Regions from separate parts of the Priestia filamentosa genome, predicted to be linked through region 1. Evidence: riboswitches for the same ligand, from Rfam matches in the RefSeq annotation. Region 1 holds a riboswitch; each other region holds the start of a gene.

Region 1 (4,762 bases):
CTTTAATAACACTCTCGTTTCCAACTGCAAAAGCAATGCGCCATCCTGCCATATTAAATGTTTTAGAAAACGTATAAATCTCAATCCCAACGTCTTTTGCTCCTTCAGTTTGCAAAAAACTTCTTGGCTTCTTGCCATCAAATCCGATTGCTCCATAAGCAAAATCGTGAACAACACAGATATCATTTTTGTCGGCAAAGCTCACCGTATCTTCAAAAAACTCTTTTGAAGCAACAGCACCTGTGGGATTATTTGGATAGTTTAAAAACATCAGCTTAGCACGTTGCTTATCTTCCTCTGACAGCGAACTATAGTCAGGTAAAAAATCATTTTGCTCTGTTAAAGGCATTTTAGTTAATGTTGCGCCAGCTAGCGCAACCCCTGATAAATAGTCCGGATAACCCGGATCTGGAATAAGGACACCATCCCCTTTATTAAGCAAACACTGGGGAATTTCAACCAATCCTGCTTTTCCGCCAAATAAAATGGCTACTTCTTTTGTTGGATCGATTGTTACTCCATATTCTTGTTTATAAAAAGAGGCTGCAGCCTCTTTTAAAAAACCGTGGCCTTGAAAAGGTGGATAACCGTGAAAGTGAGGATTATTACTTGCTTCTTGAAGCGCCTTTACAATATGCTCAGGAGTCGGCTTATCTGGATTTCCCTGACCAAAATTAATTAAGTCATGTCCTTCACTTGCCTCTTTTGCTACTTTTTTAACAAGAGAAGCAAAAAACTGTTCTGGTAAACCTTTTAAACGATCTGACTGCTGAAATATTTTCATCATAAACAACCTCTCGAAAAATTCTACAAATTCTAATGATTCATGATATATGCTTCTTTCATTTCTGTAAAGATGAAAAAAGAAAAGTTTTTCTCGCTCTAAACAAACAACCTAATTTTAAATTTACGTGTTGACAAAATCTACAATCGTTGCTAGTATACTTTTCAAACAGTGTTATTTCATTTCCAATTTAAAATCACATATACTCTTATCAAGAGTTGGCTGAGGGAATTGGCCCTTTGACGCCCAGCAACCGACCATTTGTTCATTATGTGTAAAATGAACGCAAAAGTGGCACGGTGCTACTTCCAACAGAAAGAATATCCTTTCTGAAAGATAAGAGGTTTGACCATATCTTCAAGCCTCTTTCATAAAGGAAAGGGGCTTTTTCATTGTTGAATAAGCACCCCTACTCCCTTTCACTTCTTAATTCCGATTAAACAAATCTATTTTGGAGGTTTACTTCTCTTATGACTTTTCAATTTGATGTTTATAAACCGTTAACAGAAGAAAGCGCTATATCCCTTTTAAAAAAACTTCATTTTTTTGCTGAAGATGAACATGTAACATGCCGTGAAATTGGCGATGGGAACCTTAACCTTGTTTTTCAAATGAGCACTCAAGGCAGCACGAAAAAATGGATTGTAAAGCAAGCTTTACCATACGCTAAAGTTGTGGGAGAAAGCTGGCCATTAACGCTGAAGCGAGCCAAAATTGAAAGCGAAGCTTTGTTGCAATTTGCAAAATTCACCCCTCACCTTGTTCCTGAGGTGTTGTACAGTAATGAGACGCTCGCACTAACAATTATGGAGGATTTATCGCATCTTTCCATTGCCAGAACAGGACTTATTAAAGGTGACTCTTATCCGAATTTAGGAAAAGATATTGGCACCTTTTTAGCTCACATTCTCTTTAAAACATCTGATTTAGGACTAAGTCCAACTGAAAAGAAAGAAAAAGCACAGCAATTTTCAAACCCTGAGCTTTGTAAAATAACAGAAGACCTCGTTTTTACAGACCCATTCTTTGATCATGATACAAATGATTTTGAACCGGAACTATCAGAAAAAGTAGAACAACTTTGGAAAGAAGATGAACTTAAGCTTGAAGTAGCTAAATTGAAGAGGCTGTTTTTAACAAACGGCGATGCCCTTATTCATGGTGATTTACATACAGGAAGTATTTTTGCTAGCGAGCATGAAACAAAAATTATCGATCCTGAATTTGCTTTTTATGGCCCTTTTGGTTTTGACTTAGGTCATTTTATCGCAAATTTATTGTTTAATGCCCTCCGTCGTCCTCCAGCTCAAACTGAGCTTTTTGGCTTTATTCATGATACATGGGAAACTTTTTCCTCTGTATTTACGTCTCTTTGGAAAGAGGATAAAAACAATCCTTTTCTACAAGTTAACGGCTATCTTGACTATACACTCCGCACCGTTTGGCAAGATGCATTAGGTTTTGCAGGATGTGAAATGATCCGCCGAACAATTGGGCTTGCTCATGTAGCAGATCTTGATACGATTGAAGAAAGTGAGCTTCGTATTCGTACAAAAGAGATTGCTTTAGATATAGGAAGATCTCTTATTTTAAATCGAGTAGAGATTAAAAATGTTCAAGACTTGCATGAGTTTTATATTGAAAATAATGAATTTTTAGGAAATAATGCTAGAACTGTTTAGAAAGGATGAAAGAAAAATGGCCATACCGAGATCGGTAGAATGGAAAGAGGATTCTATTAAAATTTTAAATCAACAACTTATTCCCAATTCTGTTGAATTTCTAACTTTAGAAACAATTGAAGATGTATGGGATGCTATTAAAACTTTAAAAGTACGTGGAGCACCAGCAATTGGAATTGCCGCTGCTTTTGGATTAGCCCTAGCTGGATCAAAATTTGAAGGAGAGGACTTACAAGAATTTCATACACATATTCGTGAAAAAAGCTTATACCTTGCTTCTTCTCGCCCAACGGCCGTTAATTTAACATGGGCCCTTCATCGTTTACAAAATAAAATTGAGCATGCAGCTTCTGTCAATGAAGCAAAAACAAATCTTGTTCATGAGGCTATTTTGATTAGCGTTGAGGATGAAAATATCTGTTATAACATTGGACAGCATGCTTTGTCACTTTTTAATAAGAATGATTCTGTAATGACCATCTGTAACGCAGGATCAATTGCCACCGCTTATTATGGTACAGCGTTAGCTCCTTTCCATCTCGCAGCAGAAGTTGACTTCCCTATCCATGTATTTGCTTGTGAAACTCGCCCTCTCTTACAAGGTGCACGATTAACAACGTGGGAACTGTTACAAAGCGGGGTAAATGTTACATTAATTACTGATAGCATGGCTGCACATACAATGAAAAAAAAGAAAGTCGACGCTGTTATTGTTGGAGCCGACCGCATTTCTGCAAATGGAGATACAGCTAATAAGATTGGAACCTATGGATTAGCTATTTTGGCAAAACAGCATGGAATTCCATTTTATGTTGCGGCTCCTTTATCAACGTTCGATATTTCTCTTAAAAATGGAGATGAAATTCCAATTGAAGAACGAAAAGAGGAAGAAATACTTAAAGTAGGACATGAGTGGGTTGCACCTAAAAACACATCTGTTTATAATCCTGCTTTTGATGTGACTCCTGCAGAACTTATCTCAGGTATTATTACAGAACAAGGTATTATACATGGAACTGAATTCGATAAAATCCCTGACTTATTTACAACAAAAAGCTTATAAAAGAGAAGAAGCATTAATGCTTCTTCTTTGTTTTTTACAGAAGTGTAACATTTCATTGTAGAAAACATATTCTTCTCTTCAACTGCTTATTATAATAATGAAATTTTTAAAAAGTGTAAGGAGGACAAGAAAGTGAAAAAAAATGAGAAAGAATTCACAGAATCCGAAAGCTCCATGCACGAAACAGATGAACAACAGTCTGTTGATCTCGTTTTTATAGAAGGACAAGGGTGGAAAGAAGAGGAAAGTGAATAAGCTAAGCGAATGTATCGCTTAGCTTTTATATTTTTACTGTGCCATTCTGAACTGTTAATCCTTCAACAGTTAACAGAAGTTCTTTTTGATGTGTTTTATTTCCCGCATATCCTGTTAAAGATGCATCTTTTCCTATCACACGGTGACACGGAATAATAATAGGCAAAGGATTAGCTCTATTAGCCCCGCCAACTGCTCTTACTGCTTTTGGACGCTGTACATCTACTGCAACATCACTGTAAGACCAGAAGCTTCCATAAGGAATTTTTGATAATGTATTCCACACTTCCCGCTGAAATAGCGTACCTTTTTCAATGCACAGCGGTAAATTAAACGTTTGTCGTTCTCCTTTAAAATACTCTTCAAGCTGTTGCTTAGCAGTAAACGCCCAACCCTGATTTTTAATTTCATCTTTTTCAATAACAAGCTCTTCTCCAATGGAAAGAGCTGTCACGCCTTTGTCGTTTGAACGGATGACAATATTGCCAAGCATCTCATGAACAAGGATGCTATAATATTTGTTCATTCTTTCTTATTCTCCTCACTTGAATTGATTGGTAAGATGATGGAAAAAGTTGTGCCAAGTCCTATCTCACTATGAACGTCAATATAACCTCCATGTTCCTCAATAATTTTATATGACACCATAAGACCCAGACCTGTACCTTTTTCTTTTGTTGTATAAAAAGGCTCGCCAAGACGCTTAATTCGCTCTTCAGGCATGCCTTCCCCTTCATCTTTAATAGAGACTACAATAAACTTTTCATCTTTAGCATGTACACTTACAGTTAGGGTACCACCTATAGGCATAACTTCCAACGCATTTTTCATAATGTTAATAAATACCTGTTTTAGCTGATTCGGTTCACAGTAAAGAAGCGGTAACGAAGGCTCAAATTCTGTATGAAACTGCACGTTTACAAGCGTTGCTTGTGCTGTTAATAAGTCCATTGTTTCTTGGACAATTTGAATAATATC
Region 2 (4,762 bases), on a different contig from region 1:
TGATATCCGGTTAAATCCTTCAGTTCGGGGGTTGATGGGAGCAGGAACGGTTCATCATATAGCATGGCGAGCTATTGACGAGGAAGATCATCAAATGTGGAGAGCACTTCTTCTAGAAAACGGGTATTATCCAACTGAAATTCTCGATCGAAACTATTTCAAAGCTCTTTATTTTCATGAAGAAGGAGGAATCCTCTTCGAAATAGCAACTGATCCACCAGGTTTTTCAGTGGATGAACCTATCCATGAACTTGGAAAAAAACTGATGTTGCCATCTTGGTTAGAGTCAAAAAGAGAAGAATTAGAAGAAACCTTACCGCAAGTAGAGGTTCGTGTTCTGGAGGGGGATAAATAATGAAGCATATTTTCAATAAAGGGAAAGATTCCACAAAACCAACATTATTATTACTACATGGTACTGGTGGAAATGAATTAGATTTGTTGCCTATCGCAGGAAGAATTGATGATGAGGCTTCTGTCTTAAGTGTTCGAGGAAATGTATTAGAAAATGGAATGCCTCGATTCTTCAGAAGATTGGCTGAAGGGGTATTTGATGAAGAAGACCTTATTTTCCGAACAAAAGAATTAAATGAATTTCTTGATGAGGCAGCAGAAAAATATAGTTTTGATCGTGATAATATTGTCGCCATTGGCTACTCAAATGGAGCGAATATAGCAGCTAGTTTATTATTTCACTACCAAAATGCTTTAAAGAGTGCTATTCTTCATCACCCTATGGTACCGAGAAAAGGGATTGATCTTCCGGACTTATCAGGTAAGTTTGTGTTTATTGCTGCTGGGACAAATGATCCGATTTGCTCGCCAATGGAATCGAATGAGCTTCAATCCTTATTAGAAAAAGCTAATGCACATGTAGAACTTCATTGGGAGAATAAAGGCCATCAATTAACAATTGAAGAGGTAGAAGCTGCAAGCCAGTGGTATCAAAAAATACAGTCGAAATAGTGTAAATGAGTAGGCATGACATTATATCTTGTGATAAATGGAAGCAAAGTGTTCACAGTTAATCAGCTAACTTATAAATTCGATAAGAGGTAATGACTCGAAAATCTTAGAATTTAATACAATAAAGATATTTTGTGAAACATTACCTTTAATAAGGAATGCCACATTGAGTGGATGATTCACTCACCCAGATTTAGATAAGTATCAATTAAATCAGCTTAATCTACCTTAAAAAATAAGACATTTACACATTATATCTAAAAAAAGTGCAAACTCGTTGATTAATAACGGGTGTGCGCTTTTTGATTACTGATGGTCAGATGGCCGAGTAAATTAATAAGCATAATTATTTTAAAGTATTCTTTTATTTTTATAATGAATGGATAGTAATAATAGGGATACTAAGGGTAGAATGCATAATAAGCAAAGGTTTTTAGTCTGTTATTCATATCCTCAAACCGTTTTGGTACTGTATTTTATCTTGACAAATGAAGAGAATGGTTTAAATTCACAGGAAAGAAAGAGAAATTAAATATAAGATGAAAGTCAACATTAAAATCAGTGAGAAATAAATTTTTATTTGACAAGCTAATAAAACAGGTGTAACCTATTTTTAAGTTAAATAAATTGAATATTCTTATCTCGAGAGGTGGAGGGACTGGCCCTAGGAAACCTCGGCAGCGGACTATTAAAGTACTGTGCCAATTCCAGTAGCGATTTGCTTGAAGATAAGAAGAGCACCCATTATGACAATTACCCTCTTCTTATTTTTAAGAAGAGGTTTTTTAATTTTGAAAGAAAGAAGGAAATGAAATTATGACAAAGACATTAGTAAAAGCTCCATTTAAAGCAGATCACGTAGGTAGTTTTTTAAGAACAGCACCTCTTAAAGAAGCAAGAACAGCTTATGCAAATGGAGAGATTGATAAGGATGCCTTAAAAGCTGTAGAAGATAAAGAAATTGAAAAGCTTGTCCAAAAACAAATTGAGACAGGCCTTAAATCGATTACTGATGGTGAATTTAGACGCTCTTGGTGGCATTTAGACTTTTTATCAGGCTTAGAAGGTGTAGAGGAGTTTGAAACGGAATATATCAGTCAATTTAAAGGGGCAAAAACAAAAAATAAGGCTATTAAAGTAGTTGGTAAAGTGAGTTTCAACCATCATTATATGCTAGAACACTTCACGTTTTTAAAAGAAGCTGTCGAACAATATGGTGATGGAAGCCAAGTTGCTAAATTCTCCATTCCAAGTCCTAACATGTTATTCACTAGAATTCAAGAGGATTCATATTATGGGGGGAACCGTGAGCAGTTTTATAATGATACAGTAGCTGCTTATCAAAAAGCCATTCAAGCTTTTTATGATGCGGGATGCCGTTATCTACAATTAGATGATACTTCTTGGATTGATTTTGTTTCGGAAGAACGTATAAAAGCAGTTGTTGAAAAGCTTGGCATGGATGTACAGGATATTATTGATACGAGAGTAAGCTGCTTAAACGATGCGATTTCTAAGAAGCCTGAGGATATGCTGATCACAATGCATATTTGCCGTGGGAATTTCAGATCTACTTATATCACAAGTGGCGGCTACGATAATATCTCGGATGCAATCTTCGCTAACTTAAATGTAGACGGACTTTTCCTTGAATATGATGACAACCGTTCAGGTGATTTTGAACCATTAAAAAACTTTACTCGTAATAACCAAACCGTTGTACTAGGATTAATAACATCTAAATTTGCTAAACTAGAAAATCCTGAAACAATTAAAGAAAGAATTCAAGAGGCAAGCCAATACATACCTCTAGAAAACTTATCACTAAGTCCTCAATGTGGATTTGCAAGTACAGAAGAAGGAAACGAGTTAACAGAAGAAGAACAATGGAATAAAATCAGTCATGTAATTAAAATCGCTCAAGATGTTTGGGAAAATAACTAAAGAGTGATTTTTACAAAACCTTTCCTTTCACTTAGGAGGGGTTTTTAATCGAAGGTTTTGGTGCAAAGTCATCCATTCAAACAATCTCTAAAACCTGGATATATTAATCCTAGTCACCTACAAAAGATGGGTAATCAGTAAGAAAAAACAACAACTTAAGATGAGCTTTGTATAATTTAAAAATGGTTTGTAAAAGTATATATAAACAAAAATAAAAAGCGCAGGCTTGATGTTACTGAGCAAGTTTGCGCTTTTATTACTTCCTTTAGATTGTATATTAACTAGCATTTGCAGATCATATTCATCCATTTATGATTGTGAGGAATCTAAATTATCGAGTTTCCAATGAGCATTTGCAAACGGATCATTTTTACTATCTATGTATAAATAGAAGTTTTCTAATTCCTCTATAGCCTTAATTGAAAAGGAAACATCAAAAACTATAGATTGTCCTTGAGGGAGATTTGTAAACTTCTGAGCGTCGTTAGGAAGAGCTTTTCCTATAAATTTTTGGTTTGTTTTCTCATTTTCTATCCAAAATTCTAAAGGCAAAAGGGTAACACCTGTACCATCGTCATGAACATTCTTCACTTCAACTTGAGCCTTAATGGTACCTGAACCTTCATTGGTTTTTTCGTATGTCCCATCTAAAACAGAAACACCATAATCTCCGCCTTTTACATTTTCTCCGTAGAAGAGAATTCCCTTTTCTAATTCCTCAATTTCTAACTGTTGTTGCTGCTCTTCAGGAGATAGAGTATTTTCAACTTCTTTTGAAGGTTCAACTTGAGCAGTTTCTTTTTCTTCACTACAGGCTGTCATTAAGCTTGTAAGTATAAATGCCGCGCATGTTACTTTTAAAAAAGATTTCATAAAATTCCCTTTCTATATCCAATATTTAAATCATAAAGATAATTTTACATTAGGGATAAATGTTTATAAAGGAATTATAAGGTTTTTTTATTCTTATAATGTAGATGATGTGAAGTTTAATTGTAAAGAATCTAGAACAGGATTAGTTATGGTCTAATCCCGTTTTCTAGTTAACTCTGAGCTTCTGTAATGTATGTCTTAACAGATGGGGGTTGATATGTATGAAATTGATCAAGCAAGCCTTGTGGTTCTGTATCTACAAGAACCATAGTCCGATATTTTTCTTGTAAGAATTGTTCTTCTGTCATGTGATTAAATAAGGAAACAAGAGGGGTGTAATACTCGTTAATGTTTAAGAGCCCACACGGCTTTTGATGTAATCCTAATTGAGCCCATGTGAAAATTTCAAAGAACTCTTCTAATGTCCCTGGTCCGCCTGGTAATGCAATAAATCCATCTGCAAGTTCAGCCATCTTCGCTTTTCTTTCATGCATCGATTCTACCACAATAAGCTCCGATAGGTTTTTATGAGCAATTTCTCGTTCTTCAAGAAAAGTAGGCATGACTCCAATAACATGACCACCAAATTTTAATACAGAATCTGCAACAGCTCCCATTACCCCAACACTTGCTCCTCCGTATACAAGAGAAATGTCCCGTCTAGCAATTTCCTCTCCTAACTTTTTGGCTTCCTTGATATAAAGATCAGTTGCTCCATTACTAGATCCACAGAATACAGCTATTCTTTTCAAAAGTATCTCCTCCTATTTAAGTCACTGTTATTGATTATACATAATAAGGAATCATTTGTTAAACTTAGTTGAAGTCATAAGATAGAAGGGGAATAATTCAATGAATGTGACAGAGTTTCAGGAATGGGTAAAAGAGTACTATGAAATGAGAGGATGGTCAGATTTAGATATCTTCATTAGAATTGGCTTCTTAGCTGAGGAAACGGGAGAAGTAGCTCGAGCCATCC
Region 3 (4,762 bases), on a different contig from region 1:
AGAGCTACCTCTATTTGAGAAAGCGCAAGCTCTGCAAGAAGAAATGATGATGACAAGAGCTGTAGAAGCAGGGGAAGGGCTTCTTGATCAAGAAGAGAACTTAGTGAAGAACGGTAAAAAAGTCGCTTTATTAATTCTTGGTCTTATTGCTCAAAAGTATGGAAAAAAGGCAGCAGAAGAACAGGAAATTTTAGCAAATGCTGCTGATATTATTAGTGAAGTATATGCAATGGAATCTGTTTTACTGCGCACACAAAAGGCAGTAAGAGCTACTGGTGAAGAGAAAAACCAATTAAAAATACGTTATACCGAAATCTTTTGTCAAGAAGCATTCCAAAAAATTGAACAACATGCAAAAGAAACTCTTTCATATGTGGAAGAAGGGGATAGCCTTCGAATGATGCTTTCTGCTTTGCGTAAATTCACGAAATACATTCCTAAAAATCTGATTGCTAAAAAAAGAGAAGCAGCTGAAGTGCTAATTGAGCAAGAGGAGTTTACTGTGTAATGACTATAAAAAAACAGGGAGAGCGTTCGAGCTTTCCTTGTTTTTTAATGAAGGTTCACGATAAAATGAGAAAGAAAATACAGAGGATTGTGGTGGTGTAATAAGTGAGTATAACAATATATGAATATCCAAAATGTAGCACATGTCGAAATGCAAAGAAATGGCTTGATGAACATAATGTGGAATACAATGCAATACATATTGTAGAAAACCCTCCTTCAAAAGAGGAAATTAAGGAACTTTACGAAAAGAGCGGTTTAGAGCTGAAGAAATTCTTTAATACAAGTGGGAAAAAGTATCGTGAGCTTGGATTAAAAGATAAAGTAGCTTCTGCTTCAAATGAAGAACTTTTTGAAATTTTAGCTTCAGATGGCATGCTTTTAAAACGACCAATTGTGACAGATGGGGAGAAAGTAACGGTTGGGTTTAAAGATGAGATATTTCAGAAAGAATGGAAATAGAAGGATAATGCTTATTAAAAGTTTTTCTTATTTTAGAATGCCTTTAAATAGAAAATATTCTATTTTTACGTTACAATTAAGATAATATGAGAGCGTTTATGTGCTCCCTTTGATAACGAATAAAAATGATAAGAAAATGAACGATGTATGGAGGGAACTGGAATGAATTTACCAAAAGATTTACGTTATTCAGAAGAACACGAGTGGGTAAAAGTTGAGGGTGACAAAGTAACAATTGGAATTACTGACTTTGCGCAATCAGAACTAGGTGATATCGTATTTGTTGAGCTTCCTGAAGTAGGAGCAACAATTGAAGCGGACGAGCCTTTTGGGAGCGTTGAATCTGTTAAAACAGTATCTGAGTTGTACGCACCAATTAGCGGAAAAGTAGTTGAAATCAACGAAAACCTAGATGACAGCCCAGAGTTTGTTAACGAATCTCCATACGAAAATGCATGGATGATTGTTTTAGAACCTGATAATAAGGAAGATATTGAGAAATTAATGACAGCAGAAGAATATCAAAAAATGATTTCAGAATAAAAAAAGGAATGTTTCCCTTTTGGAAACATTCCTTTTTTTTATTTTTGAAAAGGGAAAAATTTCATTTATGAACCCTTCGCTTTCAGGAGAATCTATAGTTAGATTCGTCTAGAAGGAGTGAAGCTTAATGTTAGAAAAGCGTCATATTGATGTAACGGACCGCGTTGTCGGAAAGTATGTAAATGATGAATTGAATTTATACGTTGAAAATGAACCGATTGGGAAGATGACTGTTAACGAGCAAGGAAAATCAGAGTATCAGTTAAATAACGGATATCAATATCGCGATAATAAATTTTACCAACATACAGATGTTACAACAGGTAAAGATATGAAGTACACAGATTGTGACAATGAAGAAGGTTGGTGTTAAAAAGCAGCGGGATTCCGCTGCTTTTTCTCTTAAAGAAAGCATTTTATAAAATTAAATATGAAGAAACAGGGGAAAAGACGTGAGAAAGCGAATACTGTATACTAAAGGATAAATGGATATTGGTGTACATTCTAACAAACAGGTGATGACAATGGTAGAAGGTATGGATAAGGTAATTATTGTTGAGGGAAGATCGGATAAAAAAAGAATTGAAAACATTATTAGAGAACCGATTGAGATCATTTGTACAAATGGCACGCTTAGCGTTGCCAAACTTGATGAAATTATTGATGCAACATTCGACAGGGACGTCTATATATTAGTCGATTCAGACGATGCTGGAGATAAGCTTAGAAAACAATTTCGTCGTGAATTTCCTGAAGCAGAACATCTTTATATTGATCGAGCTTATCGAGAAGTAGCTGCTGCACCAAGAAACCATATTGCGACCGTGTTGTTGAGTGCTAATATTGATATCAACACAGAATTTTTAGTTTAAAGGATTTGGTTAATGATGCAGGAATGGACAGAAGAGATTGTAAATGAAAATATAAACAAAGAAGGATATCGCTTTCTCTATTTTTACACACCACTTTGTGGAACATGTCAGCTTGCGAAGAAGATGCTTGAAGTAAGTGAGAAAGTGCTACCAGATGTAAATATTGGAGTAGCTAATTTAAACTATATGCCAAATAAGGCAAGTGAATTTAAGATAGAAAGTGTGCCGTGTTTGCTCATTTTGAAAGATGGGAAATTAGAAGAAAAAGTATATGCTTTTCATTCAGTTGAAAATATTATTGGAAAATTAGGCTCTTATGAAAGTGCTTTACGCTAATGTAAAGCACTTTTTGACATATTTCTTAGGAAATAAAAGTGTTACGACATTGTTTGAAGTTTAAGAAAAGAGATTGTCGAGAAAAAGAACAAGGAACAGGAAAAAAAAGAGAGAACTTTAACAATACGAGAAAAAAGGAGTGTAAGCGGATGAAACTAAAAACATTAGTTCACAGTTTTATGAAACGCCTTACTAAAAGCGCTCACTTACTGCCGTTAATGGGAGAAGAATATTTTGTTATTTCTCTTCAAGATGAAACAGATTCCTATTCCTTGCTTATTTCAAAAGGCGAGCAAATTGTTGTGTCTGGATTAGTTCAACAAGCAAACGTTCGGATTCAGGGTGATAATAAAAGTTATTATGATTTGCTACTAAGTTTAGAAGCTCTGCAGAAGCTAAGTAAACAGCACCAAGTGGTTATAGAAGGTAGTTTTGCAGACGTTCTGAAAGCTGAAATGTTGATTAAACTGGCTACAAAAGAGCAAAAAGGAAAAGTTGTGCAGTTAGCCTCATAGCAAAAAATAGAAATGTTACCACTGTTGAAAATTATTTGACATTGTTTATGATAGGTGCTACAATCACTCTCGTAACTTCTAATCGTTTAATTAAATATTGCAACTCTTATCAAGAGAGGTGGAGGGACTGTGCCCGATGAAGCCCGGCAACCGTCAGATAATCTGAAAAGGTGCCAATTCCTGCAAAGTTGTGTAATACGACTTTGAGAGATGAGAGAGAGGCTTGAACATACACAACCTTTCTGCTCGTCGTGCAGAAAGGTTTTTTTATTATGCTGAAAAGATTTTGTTTGGGGATACTATTCTTCATTACTAGGCCTCTTTATCGGAAAAAACTGACTTTTTAAACGGTAAATAAGAATAACTGACAGATCGAAGAAGGTGAATACGCAATGATTACATTGAAGAACGTCAACAAGACATATAAAACAAAATCAGGTGAAGTTGTAGCAGTCAAAGACGTCAATCTCGAAGTTGGAAAGGGAGAAATCTTTGGGATTATCGGTTACAGCGGAGCCGGAAAAAGTACGATGGTTCGGCTTTTTAACGGCCTTGAGAAACCTACAAGTGGGGATGTCGTAGTAGCAGATAACAATATTGGTCATATAAAGGGCGAACAGCTTCGAAAAGCTCGTCAAGAAATAGGGATGATCTTTCAACATTTCAATTTATTATGGTCCCGAACTGTACGTGACAATATTTCGTTTCCTCTTGAAATTGCCGGAGTACCAAAGAAAGAGAGACAAAAAAGAGCGGAGGAGCTTATTAAGCTTGTTGGGCTTGAAGGGCGCGAGAAAGCTTATCCTTCTCAATTAAGTGGGGGACAAAAACAAAGGGTTGGAATTGCGAGAGCACTTGCTAACAATCCAAAAGTCCTTCTTTGTGATGAAGCAACTTCAGCACTTGATCCTCAAACAACAGATTCGATTTTAGATTTACTTGTAGACATCAATAAAAAATTAGGACTAACAATTGTCCTTATTACGCATGAAATGCACGTTATTCGCAAAATTTGTCATCGTGTAGCAGTGATGGAGAGCGGGAATATCGTGGAGCATGGTGAAGTATTAGAAGTCTTCCGCAACCCACAGCAGAACGTAACAAAACGTTTTGTTAAGCAAATAGCAGAAGCAGAAGATGCTTCTGAAACAATCTCTACTTTAGTAGAACGCTATAAGAGTGGACGAATTGTACAGCTCACATTTATTGGAGATGATGCAGAACAGCCGCTTATTACTCAGCTTATCAGAAAATTTGATATTGCAGTAAATATTGTACAAGGGAAAGTGTCTCAGCTCCAAGATGGTGCGTACGGTACATTATTTATCCATCTTGATGGAAATGAAGAAGAACTAAACAAGGCATTAGCCTTTTTACAACAAGAGAACATCGAAGTAGAGGTGATCAATCATGCTTAGTGAATGGTTTCCAAACGTTGACTTAGAGTCTTTTCAGCAAGCAACAGTTGAGACGCTCTATATGACGTCTATCTCAGTTATTGCAACGTTTATTTTAGGGATTTTACTT
Region 4 (4,762 bases), on a different contig from region 1:
GCAAACCATGATATAAAACCGCCTAAAGGCTTTCAAGGTAATATTTTAAATAAAAGCATTACTCTAAAGGTGTCTAATACAGACGAAGAGACTGGGAAAGTAAAGAAGGAGAAATCCTATACTTTTAAAATTGTAGGCATTACAAAAGAAAACTCAAACGATTGGGTTATTGATTCAAATATCTTTATTAGTAATGCATTTCTAAGTGATTTCTCAAACATTCTTGGAGTTGAAGAGGACAGCTTTTCAACAGACTTAGCTGTTTTTGCAGATAAATTTGAGCATGTAGAGCGATTAACAAAAGTGCTGTTAGATAAAGGTTATCAAGCAAACTCTGTGACACAGCAGCTTGATAATATTAATAAGTTTTTTACAGCTTTCAAAATTGGACTAGTATTTGTTGGAACTATCGCTGTAATTATTTCAGCTATCGGTATTTTTAATACAATGACAATGGCTGTCACAGAACGAACTCAAGAAATTGGGATTATGAAAGCGATTGGGGCACAACCAAAAGTTATTCAAAAAATCTTTTTAATGGAAAGTGCCTTTATTGGAGTTTTAGGGTCTATTATTGGGATTATTGTGTCCTATATTGTAAGCTTTGGGGCAAATGCTATTCTACCAATGATTCTTACTTCTGTATTAAGTGAAGGAACGGACGATTCATTCCATGTTACTTATTCTTATATTCCGCTTTCACTCATTATTATTGCCGTAGTTATTAGCGCTGGCGTTGCGGTTCTTTCAGGATTAAGACCCGCTCGTAAAGCAACAAAAACAAATGTCCTTTCTGCTCTAAGAAGAGAGATATAAAAAAAGCTTGTCACTAAATTAGTGACAAGCTTTTTTTGATTATTTTTCAAGGGCTTGAGTACGAAGAGCTTCAGCTTTATCCGTTAATTCCCATGGTAGTTCAACATCAGTACGACCAAAGTGTCCATAAGCAGCAGTTTGCTTATAAATTGGACGACGTAGGTTCAACATGTTGATAATTCCAGCTGGGCGAAGATCAAAGTTGTTGCGAACAACGTCAACAAGTACTTCTTCAGATACTTTGCCTGTTTTGAACGTATCAATTGAAATTGATACAGGTTGTGCAACACCAATTGCGTATGCAAGCTGTACTTCACATTTGTCAGCTAAACCTGCAGCAACAATGTTCTTTGCTACGTAACGAGCAGCATATGCTGCTGAGCGGTCCACTTTTGTTGGATCTTTACCAGAGAAAGCTCCACCACCGTGGCGAGCATATCCACCGTACGTATCAACGATGATTTTACGTCCAGTTAAACCTGCATCACCTTGAGGGCCACCAATTACAAAACGACCTGTTGGGTTGATGAAGTATTTTGTTTCTTCATCAATAAGCTCTGCTGGTACAACTGGGTTAATAACATATTCTTTTACATTACGTTGAATTTGCTCAAGCGTAATTTCTGGATGATGCTGCGTTGAAATAACAATTGTATCAATACGAACAGGTTTATCATTTTCATCATATTCAACTGTTACTTGTGTTTTAGCATCTGGACGAAGGTAAGGAAGAATTTCTTCTTTACGTACTTCTGCTAAGCGACGAGCTAAACGGTGTGATAATGAAATTGGAAGAGGCATAAGCTCTTTTGTTTCATTACAAGCAAATCCGAACATAAGACCTTGGTCTCCTGCTCCAATTGCTTCAATTTCTTCTTCAGACATTGATCCTTCACGAGCTTCAAGAGCTTGGTCAACACCTTGAGCGATATCAGCAGATTGCTCATCAATAGATGTTAATACAGCACAAGTTTCAGCATCAAAACCATATTTTGCACGAGTGTAACCAATTCCTTTAATTGTTTCACGAACAATTTTCGGGATATCCACATAAGTAGAAGTTGTAATTTCCCCTGCTACTAATACTAAACCAGTTGTTACAGATGTTTCACAAGCAACACGAGCATTAGGGTCATTTTCTAAAATAGCATCAAGGATTGAGTCCGAAATTTGGTCACAAATTTTATCTGGGTGGCCTTCTGTCACAGACTCAGAAGTAAATAAACGACGTTTAACTGACATCTTTGTTCCTCCTTCTAAAGGTAGCAAATCTATGATACGGTACTCATTCCCTTATTATTGTAAATAAAGTTCCCTCTTACACACATATAAAAAAACCTTTCCTAGCTTGAGGAAAGGTTTAACGTCAAAGTTTGCCTTTCGCTCTTATCGATCAAGGTTTCCCTTGCGTCAGGTTAGCACCTTTTCATCTTTAATTGATGACGGTTGCTGGGTTTCATAGGGCCATGTCCCTCCACCATCTCGGGATAAGAGAGTATCCGTTCAATGACTTATCTTAACGTACAAAAGGGAAAAGTGTCAATACGTTTTAGGAACTTCCTTTTCCTTAATGTGTTATCCGTTTCATTTAAGAGAGAAAACTCTTTTTTCTCTAGTCTAGGATATCTTTCCTCTCCTCCTATCTATCATAGAGAGTAAGGAAGAAAGACTCTGTTTCAGATAGCTATAATAAGGTAAACTTTTAAAAAAGATGGTTGTTTTTTCACTAGAACTTTCCTCTTTACTTTACTATAGGCAGATTTTCTACCAGCATATTTTTTTTACCCTAAAAAAGAACATACGTTCCGGTTAGGAGGATTTTTTATGAAACCTTTTCATTCTTTGCCTAATAACTCCTTATTAAAGCATTTTTTCTCTTCACCTTCTCACCAAAGAAAGTTTGAGAACTACCAGCAGAATCCAAGCAAGCAAACAAAAAAAGAGCTTGATCAAGCTTTTAAATGTTTTTATGAGGAAGTTCGACTTGTCGCATACTTTTCTCGATTTCTTTCTTCAGAAGCTATCGTTTTTAAAAAGAAGATTCAAAAATATGAATATACTCACTCTTTTGTATTGGATAAACCAGTGTTTGAAAATAACAGAGAGCCTAGAATAAATATGATTGAGGATAACAATTTTTTTAATTATTATCATCAGCATGAGGAACATATAGAGGAATGTATTACAAACGAATACACTTATCACTGTGTCAAAATGCTTACAAAACGCGAAAAAATCGTTCTCTATCTACATTTTTATGTTTGTTTAACAAACGTTGAAATTGCTCAAAAGCTAGCTGTCTCTCCCCAAGCCATCTCAAAAACGAAAAAAAATGCCCTGAGAAAACTGAGGAGGTCTAGAATATGATGGAAAGTATAAGCATTGTCTCTCTTATCCAGCATGCAGGATTTCCGATAGCTATGACATTCTACTTGTTATCTCGTTTTGAGAAGCGCATGGAAAATTTAGAACGCGAAGTATCCCAACTTCGTGCACTTCTGCAAGGTAGAAAGGAAGGATAATTTTGAATGAACAAACTAAAGAACAATATAAAATGGCTGTTCTCAATCTGCTTCAACCTAAGATTGCAAGCCTTGTAAAAGAAGCCCATCCCGTTTATCAAGAAGATTTAGAACAAGAATTAAAACTCAAAATGCTTGAGAAAATGCAAACTCCCTTTTTACACAATATCCCTAGTTTCTTTGAATTTGTGTCATCTAACGAAAAAAAATAAAACTCAAATTTAAATTGTATAACACTTTTAAATTACAGAAACAATATAACACTCAACCCTTATTATAAAATTATTTATCTAATACAATATCAGTAAAGAAATGCACTTTTTTCATAAATTAGTATAGACTATTTAAATAAATGTGTTATACTCTTTTTAAGTTAAAATAAAAACGTTATGAAAAAAGGATGATATTGCTTATGAGTACTGTCGATATGTCAACAAAATTAACTGAACTATTAACGCTTCCGTCTGTTCAACATAACCTTGCAACACCTTCTCTTGTTGAACGTATTTTAGATCGTAAAGAAGGTGTATTAACAGAAACAGGAGCCGTCAGTGTTGCAACAGGAAAGTACACAGGGCGTTCTCCTCTTGACAAATTTGTTGTTCGTGATGCTTCTGTCGAAAAAAAAATCAATTGGGGGCAGGTAAACCAACCAATTGCTCCTGATACGTTTTCTCGTTTATATGAGAAAGTTGTAAATCATTTAAAGAAAAAAGATGAACTTTTTGTATTTGATGGTTTTGCAGGGGCAGACGAGAAATACCAGCTTCCTCTTCGCGTTATTAATGAATATGCATGGCACAATCTATTTGCGCGTCAGCTATTTATCCGCCCTGACAAAGATGCGGATTTAAAGATTCATAAGCCTGAGTTTACAATTGTATCAGCACCTGACTTCAAAGCAGATCCGGCTATAGATGGCACAAACTCTGAAACATTCATTATTATTTCTTTTGAAAAGCGCATTATCTTAATTGGAGGAACAGAATATGCTGGGGAAATGAAAAAATCCATTTTCTCTGTTATGAACTTCCTTCTTCCTGAGCAAGATATTTTATCAATGCATTGTTCAGCGAACGTTGGCAGTGAAGGTGATGTTTCCCTTTTCTTCGGTTTATCTGGAACAGGAAAGACAACCCTTTCTGCAGATGAAAATCGCCGTCTTATTGGAGATGACGAGCACGGATGGTCAAATTCTGGCGTCTTTAATATTGAAGGTGGATGCTATGCTAAATGTATTGGTTTAACAAAAGAAAAAGAGCCTCAAATTTTTGATGCTATCCGTTTTGGAGCAGTACTTGAGAACGTTTTTGTAGATCCAAAAACGAAAGCTCCGGACTATAATGATAATGCACTAACGGAAAATACAAGAGCAGCTTATCCACTTGAGTCTATTGATAATATTATAAAACCAAGTGTTGCAG

The links. A riboswitch is a leader RNA that binds a small molecule or an ion and turns the genes downstream of it on or off. The one in region 1 is predicted to bind S-adenosylmethionine.
Region 2: another riboswitch for S-adenosylmethionine. It lies ahead of B9N79_RS20555 (5-methyltetrahydropteroyltriglutamate--homocysteine S-methyltransferase); the one in region 1 lies ahead of mtnK (S-methyl-5-thioribose kinase).
Region 3: another riboswitch for S-adenosylmethionine. It lies ahead of B9N79_RS18090 (methionine ABC transporter ATP-binding protein); the one in region 1 lies ahead of mtnK (S-methyl-5-thioribose kinase).
Region 4: another riboswitch for S-adenosylmethionine. It lies ahead of metK (methionine adenosyltransferase); the one in region 1 lies ahead of mtnK (S-methyl-5-thioribose kinase).

The regions. Positions count from the first base shown of each region.
Region 1 is NZ_FXAJ01000003.1:79,605-84,366, reverse strand. Features, by position in the region: gene B9N79_RS13925 (pyridoxal phosphate-dependent aminotransferase) at 1-784, opposite strand, end outside; SAM riboswitch class I at 990-1,127, shown strand; gene mtnK (S-methyl-5-thioribose kinase) at 1,255-2,466, shown strand; gene mtnA (S-methyl-5-thioribose-1-phosphate isomerase) at 2,483-3,529, shown strand; gene B9N79_RS26775 (hypothetical protein) at 3,662-3,784, shown strand; gene B9N79_RS13910 (methylated-DNA--[protein]-cysteine S-methyltransferase) at 3,810-4,310, opposite strand; gene B9N79_RS13905 (PAS domain-containing sensor histidine kinase) at 4,307-4,762, opposite strand, start outside.
Region 2 is NZ_FXAJ01000007.1:38,620-43,381, reverse strand. Features, by position in the region: gene B9N79_RS20565 (ring-cleaving dioxygenase) at 1-355, shown strand, start outside; gene B9N79_RS20560 (alpha/beta hydrolase) at 355-966, shown strand; SAM riboswitch class I at 1,601-1,701, shown strand; gene B9N79_RS20555 (5-methyltetrahydropteroyltriglutamate--homocysteine S-methyltransferase) at 1,783-2,910, shown strand; gene B9N79_RS20550 (hypothetical protein) at 3,220-3,783, opposite strand; gene B9N79_RS20545 (LOG family protein) at 3,954-4,535, opposite strand; gene B9N79_RS20540 (MazG nucleotide pyrophosphohydrolase domain-containing protein) at 4,636-4,762, shown strand, end outside.
Region 3 is NZ_FXAJ01000005.1:68,284-73,045, reverse strand. Features, by position in the region: gene B9N79_RS18125 (acyl-CoA dehydrogenase family protein) at 1-508, shown strand, start outside; gene B9N79_RS18120 (arsenate reductase family protein) at 613-969, shown strand; gene gcvH (glycine cleavage system protein GcvH) at 1,132-1,512, shown strand; gene B9N79_RS18110 (YusG family protein) at 1,640-1,885, shown strand; gene B9N79_RS18105 (toprim domain-containing protein) at 2,037-2,384, shown strand; gene B9N79_RS18100 (thioredoxin family protein) at 2,400-2,720, shown strand; gene B9N79_RS18095 (SCP2 sterol-binding domain-containing protein) at 2,870-3,235, shown strand; SAM riboswitch class I at 3,339-3,452, shown strand; gene B9N79_RS18090 (methionine ABC transporter ATP-binding protein) at 3,628-4,653, shown strand; gene B9N79_RS18085 (methionine ABC transporter permease) at 4,646-4,762, shown strand, end outside.
Region 4 is NZ_FXAJ01000001.1:28,689-33,450, reverse strand. Features, by position in the region: gene B9N79_RS00245 (ABC transporter permease) at 1-816, shown strand, start outside; gene metK (methionine adenosyltransferase) at 856-2,058, opposite strand; SAM riboswitch class I at 2,200-2,310, opposite strand; gene B9N79_RS00235 (sigma-70 family RNA polymerase sigma factor) at 2,641-3,183, shown strand; gene B9N79_RS00230 (YvrJ family protein) at 3,180-3,338, shown strand; gene B9N79_RS00225 (hypothetical protein) at 3,341-3,550, shown strand; gene pckA (phosphoenolpyruvate carboxykinase (ATP)) at 3,751-4,762, shown strand, end outside.